DNA from 3 places in the Bacillus sp. CZDM1 genome. Region 2 is predicted to be linked to each of the others. Evidence: predicted binding sites of a transcription regulator. Region 2 holds the regulator's gene; each other region holds the start of a gene.
The links. The regulator Rex, encoded in region 2, represses fermentation and respiration genes when NADH is low (regulators of the CRP and FNR family bind a similar motif). The targets are predictions, from matches to a motif close to TTGTGAAATATTTCACAA.
Positions count from the first base shown of each region.

Region 1 (7,680 bases), on a different contig from region 2:
CGCGATAACAACCGCGATGATAGGAATCGCCTCAACTAACGCAACCCCGATGAACATTGTAGTTTGAAGCATACCACGAGCTTCTGGTTGACGAGCGATACCTTCTACTGTTTTTGATACGATAAGACCGTTACCGATACCAGCACCTAGTGCTGCTAAACCAATTGCGATTGCTGCTGCTAAAAGACCCATTTGAAAATTTCCTCCTTTAATGTATAAAAAAATAAATTATTATTTTGTGTTCTTATGATAAGAACGGTTTATCTTAATGGTCACTGCTCACTTTGTGAGCTAAGTACACCATTGTTAACATACAGAAAATAAATGATTGGATGGCACCGACAAAGACTGAGAAGCCTTGCCATACCAGCATTGGGAGTGCAGCGGCGATTGTTCCGCCCACACCGGTTGCTAAACCAGCTGCGAGTAAGCTTAATAAAATTTCCCCCGCATAAATGTTTCCGTAAAGTCGGAGACCGAGAGTCAGAGTATTTGCAAACTCTTCAATAATTTTAATCGGGAACATGAACCAGAACGGTTTAAAGAATTCCCTTCCATATGCTCCGGCACCCCTCATCTTGACACCGTAGAAGTGAGATAATCCCACTATCAATGTGGCTAATGTCAAAGTTACAGCCGGATCTGCTGTTGGTGATTTCCACCAAAGGACTCCGTCCACCGTAATTGAGAATGGCAGCCCCAGCATATTTGCTACAAAGATATACATGATGATGGTGATTCCGAGAATATGAAATCGTCCGCCATCTTTCCAATCCATCGTACTGTTAATAATGTTTTTAACAAAATCCATGACCCATTCCATAAAGTTTTGCATTCCGGTCGGTTTCATGGCCAGTCTTCGAGTAGATAGGACGGCTAACAAAAAGACAATTGCACTTGCTATTGTAATCATCAAAATGTTTGCCAGATTAAATTGGAGCCCAAGAAACGTAACTATTGGAGCTTCGTGATGCAACAGTATTCACCTCGCTTCCCCCGCTATTTATCTGAATAGAAATTGTGGATAAAAAAATCTATCATAATGACAATGTAGGATGTCATTAATCCTATAACCACACTAATGAGGTGGAATTGCTCAGGATACCTCAAAGTGATGACAATCGCTAGGGCAGCGGTTGCCATTCGTGAAAATGAGCCAAGTGAACGAACTTGCCTTCCTTCTGCTGCTGCTTGACCAAATTTGTCGATTTTTCGAGCCATCAACCACAAATTAAAGAGGCTCAAACTTGTCCCAAGAATCAATCCAAGAAAGATTGATTGATGCGCAGTGAACCCCCAACCAAGCACATAAAAAGACAATAAAAAAAACATCCACTTCCGCTGTCGGACAAACATTGTTTGGAATTCTGGCATGGTTGGTTTAATCTCCTGAATTGAACTTGCGAATTGTAACAAGCATCGAGTAAATACCGGCCGCTAAACCCATAAACAATCCAACTATTAAGAAAATTGGTTCGGTACCCCACTGCTCATCCAGCCATCTACCTGCAAAAATACCGATAAGAATAGATCCCACAAGAGCTGCAAGAATGGCGGACATTAGGGCATATGCTTTGAACGGATTGCGGTTTTCATTACGCATACTTATCGCATCCTCACCTTTAGAGAATACATCAAAAAACGAGGTTATGTACAAAAGGAAGTTCTGTAGAATTCTGAGGATTCTGTCGAAATATGTGAAAACCCTCTCATTTTACATCCTTTGTTAGCATACAATAGCGATTCTGCAAAGTCAATGGATTTACGTGAAATTACCCACAAACTATTCTGCGTAATTTCTTCCAACTGGAAGTTTTAGTTAACACTAACATTGTAGTGTAAACCACCCTTATATTGATGCTGTAAATGTGACCATTTTGTGAACAAATTGAATTGGAGTGGCGGATACACCACCCCAGTCCCATTTATCTCACCGCCGCTCCAATGACGAGCATGGTTTCGATAAAATCCTCCTTCCCTGCCTTCTTTGCAAACACCTTAGCAAGATAGGTTCCTTCGGGCGGGAGGTTCTCCGCCGTGATCACCTTGCTGACCAATCCCTTCTTTACATTTTGGTTGCTGTCTAAAAAGCCAACGAATCGGAAATCATCCGGATTGAAAAGCGCGATTCCAAACTCCTCTGCCCCGCCCGGCAAGTAGACTTCATAACGATACGTTCCCGGTTGGTCGCCATCCTTAAAATCAAATCCCATCACCCTTGGATAATTCGGTTCCTCAAGCACATAGATATAGGGAATTTGAATAGAATTGGAACCGGCTTGAATGGTTAAATAACCATCATGTATCTTCCCCTTCAACTCAACAGGATTCACTTTTAACTCAAGCTTAGCATCTCGAGATTCTCCTGGCTGCAGTGTAAACGCCAGTGGGAAGTGCCATTCTAGACCATCCTCCCGCTTGGGTATGTCGAAGGTATAGCGCACCGGTTTCTCACTTTTATTCTCAACATGCAAAAAGGCTTTGTGGGTATCCCCCTCACTTTCATATTTGCCAAATCGCAGTGAACTTGGACTGACAAGTGAGGTGGCTTTAACAGCTTCATTCACCTGAATTCTTCCTGCCCCCTGCTCATACGTCCGGTAAGGTTTACCGTTTTTCACTAACGGTTTGGCGGTATTCATTAAGGCAGCTTTAATTTGATCTGGGCTCCACTCTGGATGTGCCTGTTTTATGAGCGCGCATGCCCCCGCTACATGAGGTGCCGCCATACTCGTTCCCTGGAGAGAAAGATAACCGCCGGGAATCGTCGAGTTGATCGCCACACCTGGTGCAACAATATCCGGCTTGACCTCCCAAGTGTCCGTAACCGGCCCCCTCGAGCTAAAGTCCGCCAGTAAGTCCTTTTCCTCGGTCACATAGATTTTTGCAAGGGTGTTGGTTTTGCTTTTTAAAAGCTCCCCCTCTTTCTTAGTGACGGAGCCAACCGGAATATCATTCGGTGCCTCCAGATTCCCCATAAAACCGCCGCTCAAGTTATTATAAATAATAACAGCCTTAGCCCCTGCCTCTCGGGCGTTATTTGCTTTTTCAGTAAAAGTTAATGTCCCTCTCTTAATGAGAACTATTTTTCCCATGACGTCCTTTAATTCTTCCTTCGTTCCGAGCCCGCCATCTACAATTGGAAGGGACCGGTCAATGGCCCAATTACTCGAACCCGCCAGTGGCTGAATCTTGATTTTATCCCGGATTCCTTCTATTAGAATATGAGGGACTTCTAAGGTAGGGGTCGAGGCCCCGACTGATATCGCCTTTGATGCCGTTCCCGGTGAGCCAACGGTCCAGATATTCGGGCCCGAATTACCAGATGCCGCGATGGCGACAATCCCCCTCTCCACCGCTCTATTCAAAGCAAGCGAGATGGGCAGGTCTGGACCATTAATATCATTTCCAAGCGAAAGATTCATAATATCGACTTTGTCTTTTATCGCCTGCTCAATGGCCGCAAGCACATTCTCCGTCGTCCCCCCGCCCCCTGGACCAAGCGCACGGTAAGCCAGAATTTTCGCCTCGGGAGCGACCCCTTTCAACTTTCCATTCGCAGCAATAATTCCAGCGACATGGGTACCATGAACCGTCGCCCTTCCCAGCGTTTTCGTTTCCATTGGATCCGAATCATTATCAACGAGATCCCGGCCGCCCGCATAATTTCTTCTCAGGTCAGGATGTGTGTAATCTACACCCGTATCGATGACTCCGACTGTGATTCCTTTACCAGTTAGCCGGCGATTCTTTTTATCAAAAAGGCCGCGAATCTCCTCACCGCCAATAATCTTGACGCTTTCCTCAGCCTGCACCTTGTACTGGTTCACCGGCGAAATGCTAATGATTTGCTTGCTATTTTGTGCCGCCAATTTCTCAATCGATTCAGGATTCCCTTCCACCGAAAATCCATAAATCGCCTCTGTAAAAACATGCCTGAGGTGAATGTCTTTGAAGGGTTTTATAAGTTGTAGGATATCCTGAGGAGATTGTGGTTCTTCAAGCACCACAATCGCAACCCGTTCCTTCGGGATCGGAGGTGTCTCAAGCGACCGAGCAGAAGTAGCGGTTTGGAGGGAGAAAACGAGTACGAATAAAAGTGTCCATTTTTTCATGTAAAAAATTCCCCTTTTTTCATAGAGTTTTCATCGTGAGGGAAAAGTATGCAGTTTTTTGGGAGAAAGTATTTGGAGCCTCGTTTCGTGCCTGTCGAGGGGAGTTTTAGAGCCAGCAGTAAATATCTAGCTTTAATGGGCGAATCAATCTGGAGAAATTTAGCGATCTCCTGCCGGGTAATGGTTGGACCGTATATAAGAAAATAATCACTTACGGCTGGTATGTGTGCGGTTTTTGAGACTTCCTTGCATCTGTTACACCGCCAAGCCGCTGAAATATACTCCATTGGGTAACAATTGCATTTCGTACACTGTACACCTGGTATCAAATCGGTTTGGGTTAATTGGTATTTTTGAAGAATGTCCGGAATGCAGATATGATGAGCGTTTAAGAGGGTATGTGATAAATGATTCAGGGTATTTTTTGTAATATGGGGCTTTTGATACTTTTCTTCTAATTCTCTTATCTTATCAAGCAGCGATTCAGCATAGATTATTTTTTGAAAAATTTGCTGGTTATCCGGAGTTGTTTCTATAATTGTTGACGTTTTACTAATCACGACCAAATGTTCCACCGGGATCCCCTTGATTTGGTGAAACTTCAACCAGTTATTAAATTGAAGATGATGCCTTTTCACCTGCTGTATCGGGTTATCCATCCCTTCCTCCAGGTTATTCAATTCTCTAACCATAAGGTCTGAGCCCTTTTCAAACTTTAACTTACCCGAAATATTTTTCACCTCGATGATTAACGCAAATTTGGAGGATACCAGCAATATATCCATTTGGAATGAACTTTTATCCTTTAAACGCAATCCATGAAAAATGTAATATTCATTTTCTGGTAAAAACGACAGATAATAAGCTACATTGAGTTCTCCATAATACCCTTTCAGCCACGCCCGCAGGTCCTTTTCTACAATCGGCCTTACTGGGTGCCCTTTTGGCATCCTTCTTAATAAAGCAATGCATTGTTCTGCCTGAACTGAGAGTTTTAATTCTAACATGATCAAGAAAATCACCTCTTTTTTGAATTAAGAGGGTAATTCTCTACTTGTTATGGGTAATCCTGCTAAAAAATTAAGGAGATAGTGTGAACTTATTGGGTATATTTTGGGAAAATAGCTGGGGCAGAAGTTATTGGACTAATTTGGGGGTGTTTTGGACTATTTTCTTGTGGTTTTGGACTTTTTTATAAGGGTTTTGGACTATTTTGTTACGGTTATGGACCTTTTCCAAAGGGTTTTGGACCATTAGCCAATATCTGTAAATAAAAATACCTATATAGGTATAACACAAAAACCAAAAAACCGAGCAGAAAACAGTTCTGCTCAGCCCCTAGTTACGGTTATGGAACTTTTTCAAAAGGTTTTGGACTATTTTCTTGTGGTTTTGGACTTTTCCCAATGGGTTTTGGACTATTTTCTTGCGGTTATGGACCTTTTCCAAAGGGTTTTGGACCATTAGCCAATATCTGTAAATAAAAATACCTATATAGGTATAACACAAAAACCAAAAAACCGAGCAGAAAACAGTTCTGCTCAGCCCCTAGTTACGGTTATGGACCTTTTCCAAAGGGTTATGGACCATTAACCAATATCTCTAAACCAAAATACCTATATAGGTATACCGCAAAAACCAAAAAACCGAGCAGAAAACAGTTCTGCTCAGCTCTACTAAACTTATTTCGTCCCAAACAACCGATCCCCAGCATCCCCAAGCCCAGGTACGATGTATCCATGGTCATTCAACTTCTCATCTAATGCAGCAATATAAATATCAACATCAGGATGTGCCGTCTTAACCGCCTCAACGCCTTCTGGTGCCGCAATTAGACACATAAACTTGATATGTTTCGCGCCGCGTTTTTTCAAGCTATCAATCGCCACATTGGCTGATCCGCCGGTTGCGAGCATTGGATCGACAACGATGAATTCACGTTCTTCCACATCACTTGGCAGCTTGATATAATATTCCACTGGCAGCAACGTTTCCGGATCGCGGTACAAGCCGACATGTCCGACCTTTGCAGCTGGAATTAATTTCAAAATCCCATCAACCATACCAATTCCTGCGCGCAAAATCGGGACAACGCCCATTTTCTTCCCAGATAATACCTTTGATTTTGTCATACAGACTGGCGTCTCAATTTCGATATCTTCAAGCGACATATCTCTTGTGATTTCAAATGCCATAAGTGTTGCCACTTCGTCTACCAATTCACGGAACTCCTTCGTTCCTGTGTTTTTATCACGTATGTATGTAAGTTTATGCTGAATAAGTGGATGGTCGAAGACGTATACCTTTGCCACAATGATCGCCCCTTTATTAAAATTTAACTCCGTCTCATTTTACAGAAAAATAGTGTAGAGAGCAACTCAGACCAAAAAAGAAATCGACTCACACTCGGAGTCGATTTCAAAAGTTGTTTAATATTCAGGATAAAGCGTGAATTTACCTGTTAAAGCCTCAACACGATCCGCAGCTTCTTTAAGCTTCGCTTCGTCTTCATGATTTTTCAAGGTAAAGGCGATGATAGACGCAATTTCGTCCATATCTTCTAATCCAAAGCCACGGCTAGTAACCGCTGCAGTACCAATACGGATACCGCTTGTTACAAATGGGCTTTGTGGATCAAACGGAATTGTATTTTTATTAACGGTAATTCCTACCTCATCAAGTACCTTTTCAGCAACCTTACCGGTTAAACCAAGTGTCTGCATGTCTAAAAGCAGCAAGTGATTGTCCGTACCACCGGAAACAAGCTTGATACCTTCATTTTGCAAGCCTTCCGCTAAACGCTTAGCGTTCGCAATGATCTGACCTGCATATTCTTTAAAGCTATCCTGCAGCACCTCACCAAAAGCAACAGCTTTTGCAGAAATAACATGCATTAACGGACCGCCTTGAATTCCAGGGAAGATCGACTTGTCGATTTTCTTGCCAAATTCCTCTTTACAAAGAATCATTCCACCGCGAGGTCCGCGTAATGTTTTATGTGTAGTAGTCGTAACAAAATCAGCGTAAGGTACTGGATTTTGGTGAAGGCCAGCTGCCACAAGTCCAGCAATATGAGCCATATCAACCATTAAATAAGCGCCCACTTCATCCGCAATTTCACGGAATTTCGCGAAATCAATACCACGCGGATACGCACTTGCACCAGCAACAATCATCTTTGGCTTATGTTCGCGTGCTTTTGCTAAGACATCATCATAATTAATCAGATGTGTTGTTTCATCTACACCGTACTCAACGAAATTATATTGAACACCGCTAAAGTTGACCGGGCTTCCGTGTGTTAAGTGACCGCCATGTGAAAGGTTCATACCAAGAACCGTGTCGCCTTGCTCAAGGACCGTAAAGTAAACAGCCATATTAGCCTGCGCACCAGAGTGTGGCTGCACGTTCACGTACTCGGCACCAAAAATCTCCTTCGCACGATTGCGAGCTAGATCTTCGACTATATCCACGTATTCACAACCGCCATAATAACGGCGGCCTGGATAGCCTTCTGCATATTTATTGGTTAACACAGAACCCTGTGCTTCCATTACCGCTTCAC
Region 1 is NZ_JBUESO010000006.1:158,522-166,201, forward strand. It holds gene atpE (F0F1 ATP synthase subunit C) at 1-192, opposite strand, end outside; gene atpB (F0F1 ATP synthase subunit A) at 266-976, opposite strand; gene ACY3XC_RS15740 (ATP synthase subunit I) at 1,000-1,374, opposite strand; gene ACY3XC_RS15745 (AtpZ/AtpI family protein) at 1,382-1,603, opposite strand; gene ACY3XC_RS15750 (S8 family serine peptidase) at 1,926-4,115, opposite strand; gene ACY3XC_RS15755 (nuclease-related domain-containing protein) at 4,112-5,122, opposite strand; gene upp (uracil phosphoribosyltransferase) at 5,798-6,427, opposite strand; gene glyA (serine hydroxymethyltransferase) at 6,545-7,680, opposite strand, start outside.
Region 1: a site for Rex is predicted at 1,696-1,713, ahead of ACY3XC_RS15745 (AtpZ/AtpI family protein). Genes of this name have one in related genera too.

Region 2 (7,680 bases):
GCCTGCTCCGATTTTCACACTTTTTCCGCGAACGATATCTGCTCTTGTATTTTCTAAGGAAACGATATCCCCTTCAATAACCTTGGCAATAAGCATCCCCGTTTCTTTTCCAAATGGCAGGAGGGTGTTACTCTTCTTCTTAACCGTAATCACCCCTCCGCCAATTTCTTCTGCAAAACTCTGCCCAAACCGTAACGATATGTTTATTTTATCTGCATTAAGCAAACCTTTAATTTCAAAGCCTCCTGATGAATCAAAGGTCTCATATTCAACGTCGCCGCCTACAGATATCATTCCTTTAATATTGGCTTCATCACCTGTTAAATTATCACCAACATCAAGAGTTCCGAGTATTTTCATTTTCTTCAAATCCGCCCTGCCGCCGACTGTCATAGTCCCCATAATCAGCATTTCCTCTGACTCCAAATTTCCCTTTACTTCTGCCTCACCAAAGACCTTTACAGACTTTGTTTTCACACTTTCCAAAGCTTCACTCGTTCCAAAGATATTGAAAGCAGAACATTCTACATCAGAAGCAAGCGTGGCATCTCCCCTAATGCTAATTTTGTCGTATTGGCCCCCGGAGTAATTCCCGGATCCATTAATCGTTAGGTTATGACCTTTTTCCATTTCTCTTCCACCCTTCACCTATATTTTTCTGATGTCCTTCACAATCGAATTTTTATCCATTGTAAATTCACCCGAGTATTCAACCACATCAATTTCGCAATTAGCTCCAACTACTACATTTTTACCACGGACAATCCCAGCCTTGGTGTTTTCAATCTCAATTTTATCCCCTTCAATACATTCCGTTTTCAATTGGGTACGTACAAAAGGTTTAAAAAAGCCTAAAAGTGAGTTTTTTTGCTTTATTAGGATGGTTTGACCGCCAATCTCTTTTGCATGGCAATCAGCAAAAATAGTGATATCCACTAAATCAGCATTTAACAAGCCGCCGATACTAAATTGTGATTCTGCTTTAAACGTTTCTGCTTCACAATCTTCTCCCACCGTTAACCTGCCTCTTATCTTTATTTCATCCCCTTTCATTTTCCCTCCGACATTCACTTTGCCTGATACCTTCAGCTCCTTTACAATCAGGTTTCCTATCACTCCCGCCGTCCCATCAACTCTTAGAACCTGACTCTCCATATTGCCTTTAATCTTTCCGTGTCCATTAATCCGCGCATGATTCACAACAACGTTCCCAGTTACTGAACCTGAACCATTAAAATCCAGTTCCGAGCATTCCACATCACCTGTAACACTGCCTTTACCATTTATACTGACCGTATTGAATGATCCGCCATTTGATGATCCAAAGCCATTTATGAGCAAGTCTCCCCTTTTTTTCGTCTCCATTTGATTCTCCTTTATAATAATTTCGATTTAATTTCTTCCATACATGCCATTAGCGATAGCTGGGTGACTATTTTTGTGCCCCGTTCAAATTGGAAGTTCTCTGTATTAATAAGTAATAGACAAGATGAAACACCTAATTTCCGAGTGATCACCAATTCTGCGTTCTTTTGCTTAATCACTGACTTATTGTCTAGTAAAACCTGTAACAGCATTTTTCCTTCATCCAAATTAATTTCACCTGATTGAAGCAGCTTTTCTAAAACATACACTTCAAGGATTCGTGAAAAATTAAACGCAGGACCGCCCTTTTCTATTTCTAAATAATAATCAAGCACTGTATTTGAAACAATGTTACGCTTTACTAATTCATCTTTCTCCAGCTGCAAATCAGCCATATTCGGTGAAAACATATCAGCTAGTTCATCTAAAGAAAGGTTTTCTTTCATAAGTTGAATTTTATTAATTCGTTCTAAGATCTTAACTTTCGGAAAGAATGTTTCTTGACCTGTAAAGGTTGATTTTCTAATAAACCAATCCTCAGGTATAAGGTCTTTTCGTTTCCATCTATATAATTGCCCATAAGATATTCCGGCTAAATCCAACAAATCCTTCTTCGAAATTAATTCCTCGCTCATAATGAAAACCCCTTTCATAGAACGAATGTAACATAACACTGTTACGTTTGTAAAGTTTCCATCTATATTTTTATCCGACAAAAAAAGACCTTCTCACTATATACGTGAAAAGGTCTTTACTCTTATTCTTCTGTTTCCTCTGTTGGGTAGTGCTTCAGGAAGTAAATAAGTGATTGTAATTCGACAGCCAAGTCAATATGATGCACGCGAATCGATGGCGGCACATTCAGTCTGGCAGGAGTAAAATTCAGGATTGCCTTAATATTGGAATGTACAAGTCTATCGGTAATCATTTGTGCCACAGGAGCAGGTACAGTCAGAATGGCTACATGAACATCATCATTGCTTAAAACCTTCTCCAGCTCATCCATATGAAACACTGGTACATCACGAATCGTTGTACCCATCTTATTCGGATCCACATCAAAGGCACATTCAATTCTTGTATTATTATTTTTTAAAAAATTATAATTTAAAAAGGCTGTGCCAAGATTACCTACACCAATTAACGCTACTTTCGTTAATTCATCTTGATCTAATGTTTTCCGAAAGAACGTTAATAAATAATTGACATTATAGCCATATCCCTTTTTTCCTAAGGCTCCAAAATAAGAAAAATCCCGGCGAATCGTTGCCGAATCCACCTTCACTGCCTCACTTAGTTCTGCAGAAGAAACCCTCTGTTTACCGGAAGAATGTAGATTCTTTAAAAATCGATAATATAAGGGCAGCCGTTTTGCTGTCGCTTGTGGTATTTTCATTGTTTCATTACTCATATTCTCCCACCCCCTATAAATAGTTTGATCATTTATCTAACTTGTTCCGTCCTATGGAAATCTCCGTTTTTCCCACCCGTTTTTTCAACCAAATATGTTTTTCCTATAACCATACCTTTATCTACTGCTTTACACATGTCATAAACCGTTAATGCACATGTGGAAGCAGCTGTTAACGCTTCCATTTCAACACCTGTATTTCCTTTTGTTTTGACAGCAGCGGCAATATTTAATGTATATGCGGTATCATGTTCCTTTTCCCATGAGAAGGATATATTTACCCCTGTTAAAGGAATCGGGTGACACATCGGGATCAAATCCCAGGTCTTCTTTGCTCCCATTACTGCAGCCACTTGAGCCACAGCAAGAACATCGCCTTTTTTCATTTCGTTATTTGTTATTTTATCATAAATTTCTTTACTGACCGTAATACTGGAATGAGCTAGTGCCGTACGGGCCGTTTCTGGCTTATCGCTAACATCCACCATTTTCGCTCTTCCTTCTTCGTTAAAATGAGTAAATTCAGACATAAACAGTATCCTCCCATAAAATCATACTATATTTTTCGAAATTTGTCTGTGAAACCTTGAGCGAATGATAAAATATTTACATTTTTTTCTTAAGAGATATTCTCTTATTTTCCCCAACACCAAGACACTTTATTGCCGACTTTCTTCGAATAAGGTACACTTATTTTAGTGATTGAGGTGAAAAACAATGATTTTATTACAAGTGAATCAACTAGCAAAATATTATGGTGCAGACCTAATTTTATCGAATATAAAACTAGAATTACAAACGCGGGACCGCGTTGCACTTGTGGGGCGAAACGGAGCAGGGAAATCGACATTATTGAAAATTATAGCCGGGCACCTGTCCCATGATGGCGGAGAAATTATTAAGCCAAAGGGAGTAAGCATTGGTTATTTAGCACAGAATACCGGATTAGAATCAAACTTGTCGATTTGGGATGAAATGCTAACCGTTTTCGAACCACTTAGAAGTATGGAAAAGACACTTCGACATTTAGAGGTTTCGATGTCGGATCCTGCCGCTATGGAGGATAGTGCCCGCTACGACCGAATTTTAAAAGAATATGATGAACTGCAAGTGAGATTTAAAGAACAGGGAGGCTATCAGTACGAAGCAGATATTCGCTCTATCCTCCACGGTTTAAATTTCCGCAATAACTCATTAATGATATCCAGCTTAAGCGGCGGTCAGAAGACTCGTCTAGCATTAGGGAAACTCCTTTTAACGAAGCCCGATATATTAATTTTGGATGAGCCTACAAACCATCTCGATATCGATACACTTACGTGGCTGGAGCAATACTTACAAGGCTATGACGGGGCCATCTTAATCGTGTCCCATGACCGCTACTTTTTGGATAAAGTGGTCACACAGGTTTATGAAGTTTCACGGAGACAAATTCAAAAATTTATCGGAAACTATAGCTCCTATCTAGATCAAAAAGCGGCAAATTATGAACGTGATTTAAAAGTATATGAAAAGCAGCAGCAGGAAGTTTCGGATCTTCAGGATTTTATCCAGCGTAACCTAGCGCGTGCATCGACGACCAAGCGCGCTCAAAGCCGGCGTAAAAAGTTGGAGAAAATGGAATTAATGGACCGTCCCTTAGGAGACGAGAAGTCTGCCACCTTCTCTTTTGAACTAGAGAAACAAACTGGGAATGATGTTCTATTTGTAGATACCCTGGCAGTCGGATATGATGGAAAAAAGGTATCGGAGAACATCTCCTTCCGTGCTTATCGTGGTGAAAGTATCGCCTTAGTTGGCCCAAATGGAATTGGTAAATCTACTCTACTAAAAACAATCATAAAAAAACTTCCGGCCTTAGCCGGTACGATTCAATACGGGGCAAATCTGGCAATTGGTTACTACGACCAGGAGCAGGCAGAATTGACCTCCAATAAGCGAGTTCTAAATGAGCTATGGGATGAATGGCCGTTAAAAAGCGAAAAGGAAATACGGACTGTCCTAGGTAACTTTCTGTTTTCAGGTGATGATGTATTAAAAATTGTTTCTACATTAAGCGGCGGCGAAAAGGCAAGACTGGCACTAGCCAAATTAATGCTTGAGAAAGCAAATGTTCTAATATTGGACGAGCCTACAAACCATCTTGATCTAGACAGTAAAGAAGTCCTCGAGAATGCATTAGTCGACTACCCAGGTACGATTATTTTTGTATCACATGACCGCTACTTTATTAACAGAATTGCGACAAAGGTATTAGAGCTTAGCGCACACGGAAGTCACGCGTATCTCGGTGACTATGACTATTATTTGGAGAAAAAGCTTGAGGAAGAAGAGCTAAAGGCTTTAGACCTTGCCAGCAGCACAAAGAAACAAACTCAAATTGAAGTACAAGAAAGAAATACTTATCAACAGGATAAAGAAAGTAAAAAGCTTGAGCGGCAGCGAAAGCGAAAATTAGAGGAAATTGAATTACGTATTGAAGAGCTGGAGGCACTTATCCAGGAGAACGAGGAAAAGCTATGTGAGCCTGACATATTTCAGGACCATGAGAAGGTCCTTGAAATCAATTTAAAAAATGAAAAAGCAAAGGCTGAACTCGAACAGCTAATGGAAGAATGGGCCGAACTAGCGGAATAAATACAAGGGGGGCTTGGATAAACACTATCCAAGCCCCTTTTACTATTTTAGTGGAATGGTTAAGATGTCTGTTTTAGAACCGTCCTTTGCGGAATAAACAAATAGCTCGAACGAAACTTCTTCTTTTGTCAAAAGCTCCTTGTCGATTGTTATTTCAAAGCTTCCCCATGCAGGGGCACCGTCTGTTTGGTAATGATTTTCTTGTAATATCTCCGTTCCAGAGATTACAGCATATTGAAAAACACCTTCAAACACCCTTGCCTTTCCCTTTACCGTTACCTCGCCATTCGATTTTGAAAGTGTAACTTCTTTAAAGACTTCATTTTGATACTGTTTATTGTCTACCTGTTCTTGATCATTTCCATCATCAATTACCTCAGGCTTTTTATCGTCTGTTGATATATTAATATCTAAGCTGCAGGCAGTTAATCCAAAAAATAGAACCATGAGAATCCCTAATAAGAACTTCCTTTTCATCCATATCCCCCTCTTCTACTTTTTAACTACTATATTCGCCGAAATTAAAAAATTCCCTATGGAGACAGCTCTACATTTTCACTTAATAATCGACAAAATTCGTGAAAAACCCTTAAATTTCTTCCCCAAGATCCTTTTTCCACAACTTTATACACATATTAGAACTGAGTACTGCAACCTTATTCCTGCTTTTCCACATTATCCACAGAAAAAGCTCTACTTATCCACATTGTCCACATAATACAGGTGACTTACCCACATTCTTCATGTAATGCACAATTTTTTTTAAAAAGTTATCCACAAAAAAGTCCTTCTTATTCAGAAGGACTAATTGTATAATTCTATATCTAACCCTGGATTTGCATTTAATGAAAGGTCAGCGCGAATTCCTTTTTCGAACATAACGCTTCCTGCCGCAGCAATCATCGCAGCGTTATCTGTACACAAGTTTAAAGGCGGTATAACTAAATCAATATCGGCTTTTTCTGAAAAGGCCATTTCGAGTGCCTTTCTAAGACCTTTATTCGCAGCAACTCCACCAGCCAGCAGCACTTGCTCAACCTTATATTCCTTGGTTGCTTTTACTGTCTTTTTCACCAATACTTCGATCACACTTTCCTGGAAGCTTGCTGCAAGATCCTCTGGTGCAATGATTTCACCACGTTGTACGGCATTATGAACGGTATTAATAACGGCTGATTTTAATCCGCTAAAGCTAAAATCATATGAACCTTCTTCCAGCCAAGCTCTAGGCAATTTAAGGGTATCACTGCCTTCTTGAGCCAGCCGGTCAATATGCGGTCCGCCGGGATATGGCAATTTCAAGGTTCTGGCAACCTTATCATATGCCTCACCAGCAGCGTCATCTCTGGTTTCACCAATGACCTCAAAATATCCCTGTTCTTTCATATAGACTAACTCCGTATGACCTCCAGACACCACTAAGGAGAGGAGAGGAAAACGTAGCTCCGTCACAAGCCGGTTTGCATAAATATGTCCTGCAATATGATGAACAGGAACGAGTGGAATGTTATGTGCAAATGCTAGTGCTTTTGCAGCATTTACACCAATCAATAAGGCACCAACTAATCCAGGACCTTCCGTTACGGCAATTGCATCCAACTCTGAAAATGTAAGTCTTGCTTCCTTTAAAGCCTCTTCCATGATCATCGTAATTTGTTCAACATGATGACGGGAGGCAATTTCAGGTACCACTCCGCCAAAACGCTTATGACTTTCAATTTGTGAGGCAACCACATTGGCAGCAATTTCCCTGCCATTTTTGATAATCGCAACAGCTGTTTCATCACAGCTTGTTTCAATTCCCATAATCCACTGATCTTTAATCATATATTCACCCACATCACTAGGGCATCTTCTTGATTATCTGAATAATAATTTTTCCGAATGCCGCCATTTTGGAATCCTAATTTACGGTAAAGAGATTGTGCGACATGATTTGTGACGCGAACTTCTAGAGTCATGCTCTTCGCTCCCATATCCTTAGCAAGTGTCATCATTTTACGAAGCAATGCTTCCCCAAGCTTTCTGCCTCTATACTCAGGAAGAATGGCCACATTCGTTACATGGGCTTCATCAATGACAATCCAGGCACCAACATAACCAATTATCTTCTGGTCTTCTTCCAAGACAAGATAAACGGCAAATTTATTGTTATAAATTTCATTATAAAAGGCTTCTCGGCTCCAGGGTGTAGCAAAAGAGGCATGTTCAACCTCTAGAATTTGATCGATATCCTCTTCCTTCATATAACGGAAAACATAAGAATC
Region 2 is NZ_JBUESO010000013.1:1,871-9,550, reverse strand. It holds gene ACY3XC_RS23025 (cytoplasmic protein) at 1-630, opposite strand, end outside; gene ACY3XC_RS23020 (polymer-forming cytoskeletal protein) at 649-1,365, opposite strand; gene ACY3XC_RS23015 (YhbD family protein) at 1,377-2,000, opposite strand; gene ACY3XC_RS23010 (redox-sensing transcriptional repressor Rex) at 2,123-2,776, opposite strand; gene moaC (cyclic pyranopterin monophosphate synthase MoaC) at 2,809-3,306, opposite strand; gene ACY3XC_RS23000 (ABC-F family ATP-binding cassette domain-containing protein) at 3,494-5,413, shown strand; gene ACY3XC_RS22995 (Gmad2 immunoglobulin-like domain-containing protein) at 5,456-5,890, opposite strand; gene tsaD (tRNA (adenosine(37)-N6)-threonylcarbamoyltransferase complex transferase subunit TsaD) at 6,218-7,240, opposite strand; gene rimI (ribosomal protein S18-alanine N-acetyltransferase) at 7,237-7,680, opposite strand, start outside.

Region 3 (7,680 bases), on a different contig from region 2:
GCTATTTATATGACTTAGCTCATACATGGACCATTCCCATTATTACCCTCATTGTAGTTTCAGTAGTCGTCATCATATTTGGAATGCTGTCCGGTCGGAATCGGTATGTATAAATCAATCACAAAGAAACCGAAGGAAAAATATCCTTCGGTTTCTTATTGAATACAGATTAATTTTTTAAATCAATTACAGCAACAGCCTCTTCTTCAGTTACTGCAAGCTCTTCAGATACAGCCTCAGTTGCTACTTCAACAGTTTCTTCGGAAGTTTCAACTTCAACAGCTTCTTCAACTGTTACGTCTTCAATAACTTCTTCTGCAACCGCACGGACAGCTGAATTGGTCGCTGCATGTGCATTAGCAGTTTCGCTTGCTTTTACACTAGCTTGAGCCTTTGCTTTATTAGTTGCAGATGGGTTTACTTTTTCAACCTCTGTTACTTCTACGTCTTCTTCAACTTCTAGTACTTCTTCTGTCGCAGTTTCAACATTCACTGCATCTTCTGTAACCTCTTCAGATTCAACTTCAGATTCAACTTCAGTTTCAGCTTCAACAGCTTCTTCAGAAGTTTCAGCTTCAACAGCTTCCTCAACTTGTACGTCTTCAGTAACTTCTTCTGCAACCGCATGGACAGCTGAATTGGCCGCCGCATGTGCTTTAGCAGTTTCGCTTGCTTTTACACTAGCTTGTGACTTTGCTTTGTTAGCTGCAGATGGGTTTACTTTTTCAACCTCTGTTACTTCTACGTCTTCTTCAACTTCTTGTACTTCTTCTGTCGCAGTTTCAACATTCACTGCATCTTCTGTAACCTCTTCAGATTCAACTTCAGTTTCAGCTTCAACAGCTTCTTCAGAAGTTTCAGCTTCAACAGCTTCCTCAACTTGTACGTCTTCAGTAACTTCTTCTGCTGACGCTTGGACAGCTGAATTGGCCGCCGCATGTGCTTTAGCAGTTTTGCTTGCTTTTACACTAGCTTGTGCCTTTGCTTTGTTAGCTGCAGACGGGTTTACCTTTTCCTCTTCTTCAACAGCTTCAGCTTCTTCGTCTTCTTCCGTTTTTACAATGGCGTCTGTTTCAAAGTCGATGTTTTTGGAATCTTCGTCCTCATCTTCTTCATCTTCAATTCTTACAACTGAGTCAGAGTCAGCATCTGTATCTTCTTCCTCTTCTTTTGCCGCGTCATCCTCATCTTCCGTTTTAACATCTACATCGTTATTACCGTCAACACCTTCTTCAGATTCAGAAGCTGTATTCGTATCCGCTTCAGTTTCATCCGTTGTAACTTCGGTTTCGATTTCCATTTCAGGTGTTGCTTCCTCAACTGGTTCTACTTCCTTTACTTCCTCTTCCACAACCACTTTGTCAGCCTTTTCTCCCTTTCCAAGAACAGCTGAATTTGGGGCTGCATGCAATTTTGCATTTTCGCTTGCATGGACGCTCGCCTGTGACTTACTAGCCTTTTCTTCTTTAGGCTGTACTTGTACGCTTACTTCCTCTTTCGCCTGTACTGCTGGTGCAGCCGGAACAACTGGTTTTACCTTCACATTAACCTTTCCGTTATTGGATTGTTTCACTTGAACAGTTTTTTCAGCTTTAGTGTGATCTGGGCCTGCTGCTTCCGTAAACTGACCTCCAGCAAAAATTCCAAACGATAATGCTCCTGCAAGTACAAAAGATTTAGCAACTTTATTAGAGTTTAAGTAATGTTTCATTTTAATTCGCTCCTTTTATTATCATGATCCGTGGCTTTTAGCTGCGGGTGACATTGGTTAATAAAGGAGCTGCCTGCGGCGGCGGCGATGGCGGAGCATTCACCCATTGAGTATTTATCAAGGCTTGCCGGGTAAGGTATGGCTGGGCAAGTTTGATTTCAAAGTAGTGATTCCATTCAAACCATTTATCCAAAAAGCTTAAATTATTTATCCCGTGATTGACCCGATCATTTGATTGACCCCCTGAACCGTTGCTTCTCTGTGTTTGATTCAGTGCTTGGTTTACCTTAGGTATCTCTTCCTTGCTGGCAGGATCATTCTGTGGCTCCTGCACAACGGATCCTGATTTTGTTATGTCTAAGTCTTCATCTTGCAAGTCGACAATAGTATCTACCTTTTCTGGTTTTACTTTTTCGACTTTACCTTCACTATCAGTATCTTGGATAGATTTTTTAGGATTCAACTTTTCTACTGTATGATTTGCCTGGACAGCCTCGCTATGTTCGGGGACATTGCCCGGAACAACCTTCTCAGCCTTCTTTACCACCGACTTCGCGTTTCCCTTTGCCTGCTCTGGCAAACCTTTTTCCAACGCATCCTGAATTTGAGTATTTTGGGCTGGGAGCTGTTTTGCTTGTGCTTGGTTTTCACGAGCATGTTCAGGAATCGTCTTGTTCAGCGATTGGTCCTCTTCGGCATTTGCTGGTACAGATATTGTTGCAGGCTCTGGTACTGATGCTGGTTCTGATAGTGATATTGAAGCCTGTTCAGGTATTGAAGCCTGAGCTTGTCCCTTTTGAGGACGAAGTTCATTCTTCTCAGCAAAAGCATTGTCTGGAAAAAGCATTACCGCACCAACCATTAAAGCTGATATAAGAAATTGGCGGAAGTGCACGATTTCACCCCCCTTCAAAGAATCGTAATGTTCACGGACAAAATTCGAGCAAAATCTTCGTTTTTTGTCGTCTATTCTTAAAATCGATTCTTTTCACCCAAATCCTTTTAACAGTATGGGTAATTTTTAATATAAAAAAAAGACGATTCGGGGGGAACGAATCATCTCTTTGTACCTACTAGTTAGGCTGCTGCTTTATTTTTTTCAGTATAAGTCTTTGTTGTTTTACGAATGAATGGTACTACCCAGCGGTCTAGTCCGTATCTGCCTGCGTTGTAACCAGCAGTTAAGATGATGAAGCCTAAGAAGATATCAGTTGGGTTATGAGAAACTGTTCCTGCTAAGAAAAAGCTGAAGTTCATTACTAGACCAAAGAACATGGCTGCAGTTGTTAAACATCCAAGCATAAGTCCTAAACCGATTAATGTTTCGCCCCAAGGAACGATGAAGTTAAAGACATCAATGTTCGGCAATGCAAAGCTTTCTAAAAAGTTCACGTACCAGCCGTAAACCATATTGCCGTCAGGACCCATTACCGGTTTAGCAATCGCTCCTTTTAGGAATCCAGAAGCGTCGAAGCCGCCTGTAATTTTATGAAAGCCAGCTGTGAACCAAGCATAGCCAAGGTATAAACGGATAATGGTTAAAATAGCTGCTGAGATTTTATTTTCTCTTAAAAAGTGGTTAAACATTTGTCATTCCGCCTTTCAATATTTGTTTGTTCTTTATACTTACACTATACTCGTTTCCAACGTTTAAAACATGGTTATGTGAACAATTTCACAATGTGTTCAAAATGATATGACAGAATTTTGAACAGCGCTAAAAAGCGAGTACTATTCCTCGCTATCCGCCAGTATTTCCTTGCCATCCGCCAGTGTTTCTCGCCATCCGCCAGTATTCTCCGCCATCCGCCAGTATTCGAACCAATTATCAAAAAAAGCTAAAAGACACTAGCTAGCCCAGTGTGTCTCTTAGCTTTTTCTGTGATTTTATTTGATACATATTTTTATCAGCCACTTTTAATAGGTCATCAAGATCCTTTCCATGCTTAGGGTAGAGGGCTGGGCCAATTGAAACACTTATTTTTACATCATGGAATGACAGCTGTCTCAAATTTTGATGGATTCGCTCCAGCATTTTTTCCAACTCTTCTTTTCTTCGAACCTCAGGTGCTAGAATGAGGAATTCATCTCCCCCCCAACGGGCTACGATATCCGTTTTCCTTACACTTCTCTTTAATTGATTGGTAATAAGAATTAAATATTCATCTCCCAATTTATGTCCCAAATGATCATTGACCAATTTAAAGTCATTTACGTCGAGAAGTAGAACAGCACCACTCTGGCCATTTTGTTCTATCCTAGATTTAATAGTAGTAAATGCGGACTCAACGTATCTTCTATTATAAATTCCCGTTAAAGGGTCCTTGTCAGAATAATACTTTGCTTTATCGTATTGCTTGCCAAACCACCAAGCAAGTGGCAGCAATATTAGATATCCAGCATACTCAATCCAGTCTACATAACCATCTCTAATAAAATAAAAAGCTGTATATAGTAAATTTATTAGGAAAACTATTAAAAATGTTACGATCCTGCCTTTATATCTCACTTTATCAACATCCTTTAACATAAAAGACTATTTAACCAATCCAGTAGAAAGGTATTAAGCTGAGGCTTGATTGGAAAACTCATAGAAGCTTTTTCATTTTCCAATAATAATCACAATACAATTTTACTATAAATATTGGGAAAAATTAGTATTGATATTTTCAATAGTTGAAAATTCGGCAAACTCCGACTGGTTTCTTCCTAACTAATCGTTTGATTAAAACGACCTCAACCCCTTTGTAACAAAGGTCTTTTATCGTTTTTTAGAAAAATTTCTGTCGATAAATAGTTTAGCATTATTCACCCAAAATTTCCCTTTTTATGCTAAAAATCATATAATAATAGTAAAAAAGCTCTAGGAGACTACCTGTCAGCTATACAATTCCGCTACAACGGCATGTTAGGGACTTTCATCCATTAGAGCGAAGCGCTGCCAAGCATACAAAAGACGACCCGGTAAGATTACCGAATCGTCTTTTTGTAACTCTATTTATGCAGCTGCTTTTGCTTTGTCTTTGCCAACGTATGTCTTAGCTGTTTTGCGGATGAACGGAACCACCCAGCGGTCTAAACCGTATCTGCCTGCGTTGTAACCAGCAGTTAAGATGATGAAGCCTAAGAAGATATCAGTTGGGTTATGAGAAACTGTTCCTGCTAAGAAAAAGCTGAAGTTCATTACTAGACCAAAGAACATGGCTGCAGTTGTTAAACATCCAAGCATAAGTCCTAAACCGATTAATGTTTCGCCCCAAGGAACGATGAAGTTAAAGACATCAATGTTCGGCAATGCAAAGCTTTCTAAAAAGTTAACGTACCAGCCGTAAACCATATTGCCGTCAGGACCCATTACCGGTTTAGCAATCGCTCCTTTTAGGAATCCAGAAGCGTCGAAGCCGCCTGTAATTTTATGAAAGCCAGCTGTGAACCATGCGTAGCCAAGATATAAACGGATAATGGTTAAAATAGCTGCTGAGATTTTATTTTCTCTTAAAAAGTTGTTAAACATTTGTCATTCCTTCTTTCAATATTTGTTTGTTCTTTATACTTACACTATACTCGTTTCCAACATTTAAAACATGATTATGTGAACAATTTCACAATATAGCCAAAATGTTATGACGGAAAATTGAACACACTGGATTAGCAGGAACTTTGCGCATGTCTTACTTTGTAGATTAGCCATTTTCAGCTTTTAGCATAGGAATCAACAGCCTAATTTAACACAGCCTTTGTTATTTATAAAACTTTCCTGTTCTGCGTATCAATATGACTTCAAAAAGTTCGTAAGCAAAATTCCCCTTAAATCTATTAAATAATTTGTCGAAATTTAGATGTTATTACAGAATAGTTTAATATGGCCGAAATCTTGTCTAAATAAAAGTACTTTGACAGCAACATGATATATCAGAATCATTTACCCTTTTTTCAATTTTTCTACTTTTTAAATCCTGGTTCACAGCAAAGATGTTCTATGTTACTATCGGAAAGGCTTTGGAAAAATGCTATCATCATAAATCGTAGAACTTGGAAATCAAGTCATCTCACCTTCCAAACCACATAACTAAAAATACATACGAGGTGTATGATGAAAACAAACAAATCGATTCAAATTGAAAATACAAAACTATTAATGGACATCGTTGAGTTAAAAATAAAACTTAGTGAATTATTTAACCGAACAGGCCCGAATACTTCCGAATATGTAAGCCTGAAAATCAACCTCGATTTCCTTATGAATGAATATTTTGAAGAAAAAATTGAACATCTAATGTAAAAGGTAGAGACCAGCTTAAAATTTGCTGGTCTCTTCCTTTATCTGATCCAAAACGACGTCATTCCACAAACTCTTGCAGTATCCTCCAGAACGCTTGATGGGATGATGTAAATTAATAGAACCTTAAACCTTTGTTCATAATTTGTTCATACTTACGGGGTAAGATAAATACGTGAAGAGGACAAACTTTTTTCTCTCTCTTTCATAACCCCCTTTTATAAGATTTCTTTTTGGACTCGGCAACTGGCCGGGTCCTTTTTTTTACAAAAAAGTTTTTGTTGCAAGAGCGCTTTCATTTGGTATATAATATCCATAAACCGATTTACTAAACCGGTTTATTAAAACAATTTATCATTTTACTACTTCAAAGAAGGTGTCATACCATGCAAAATGTGATTGTCCCTTTAAATGCTTTTGATAGAGTTGAAGTGTTAGAGAAAGGGCAAACTTCCTTTATTAAACTCATTGCCGAATCTGGCGCATATGGGATTGAAATTCGCAGAGAGTTATTTTCAAATCAAGATCCATCATTAGATAGCATGCAGCAAGAAATGGAACAACATCAACTCTTTACCGTCTATTCAGCTCCAATTGAATTGTGGAAAGAAAATTATCAGCTAAATGAACAAGAATTAACAACCATTTTTCAAGAAGGAATAAAGCTAGGAGCAAAGTGGATTAAAGTTTCGCTGGGTCACTTTGATAAAAGACAATCTAGTGTTAGCACCCTCCATTCTTTTTTAAAGCAGCATCCAGAAATTCATTTGTTTGTTGAGAACGACCAGACTCTATATGGCGGAAATGTTAACAATTTAAAGTCCTTTTTTGAAAGCGCCACCGCGCAGAACGTTCCTGTGAAAATGACGTTTGATGCTGGCAACTGGTACTATTCCAAACAGGATGTAGACGAAGCTTTAACTCAACTTTCGCAATATGTTCATTATCTTCATCTAAAACAGGTTAATCAGGAAAACGGCGAGCTCGTAACTGTACCACTTCAAAAAGGTATTGGTCACAGCTGGGAAAAGGTGATGACCAGCCTTCCTAACGATCTAGTGAAAGCGCTTGAGTTCCCGATTGAACCAACATTACGCACAAAAGAGTATATTCAAATGATGACAGAAAGTGAGGCGTTAGCATGAAACAATTAGATATCGTAACATTTGGCGAAGCAATGACCATGTTCATGGCCAATCATCCTGGTCCATTAAGCGAAGTCAGCCAATTTACCCGCGAGCTTGCAGGGGCTGAAACGAACGTGGCAATTGGGTTGGCACGCCTTGGACTCGGCTCTGGCTGGGCAAGTAAAGTAGGCAGCGACGCATTTGGAAAATTCATTATCAACCGTCTTAAAAATGAAAACGTCAACATCAATCATGTTTTGTTGGACAGTAAGTACCCAACTGGATTCCAATTAAAATCGATGGTGCTAGAAGGAGATCCGGAGGTTCAATACTTCCGTAAAGGATCGGCTGCCAGCCATCTAAATAAAGACGATTTCAATGAAGAGTATTTTCTAGAAGCTAAACACCTTCATATGACGGGTATTCCATTAGCAATCTCGGAAGATGCACGTGGTTTTGCCAAACATGCTTTAGCCTTTATGAAAAAAAATAATCGAAAGGTGTCCTTTGACCCGAATTTACGGCCGGCTCTTTGGGCATCACATGAAGAAATGGTAAGAGAA
Region 3 is NZ_JBUESO010000007.1:245,463-253,142, forward strand. It holds gene ACY3XC_RS17765 (CynX/NimT family MFS transporter) at 1-113, shown strand, start outside; gene ACY3XC_RS17770 (hypothetical protein) at 170-1,711, opposite strand; gene ACY3XC_RS17775 (hypothetical protein) at 1,749-2,606, opposite strand; gene ACY3XC_RS17780 (DoxX family membrane protein) at 2,789-3,298, opposite strand; gene ACY3XC_RS17785 (GGDEF domain-containing protein) at 3,564-4,220, opposite strand; gene ACY3XC_RS17790 (DoxX family membrane protein) at 4,710-5,225, opposite strand; gene ACY3XC_RS17795 (hypothetical protein) at 5,805-5,993, shown strand; gene ACY3XC_RS17800 (sugar phosphate isomerase/epimerase family protein) at 6,377-7,135, shown strand; gene ACY3XC_RS17805 (sugar kinase) at 7,132-7,680, shown strand, end outside.
Region 3: a site for Rex is predicted at 5,302-5,319, ahead of ACY3XC_RS17790 (DoxX family membrane protein). Genes of this name have one in related genera too.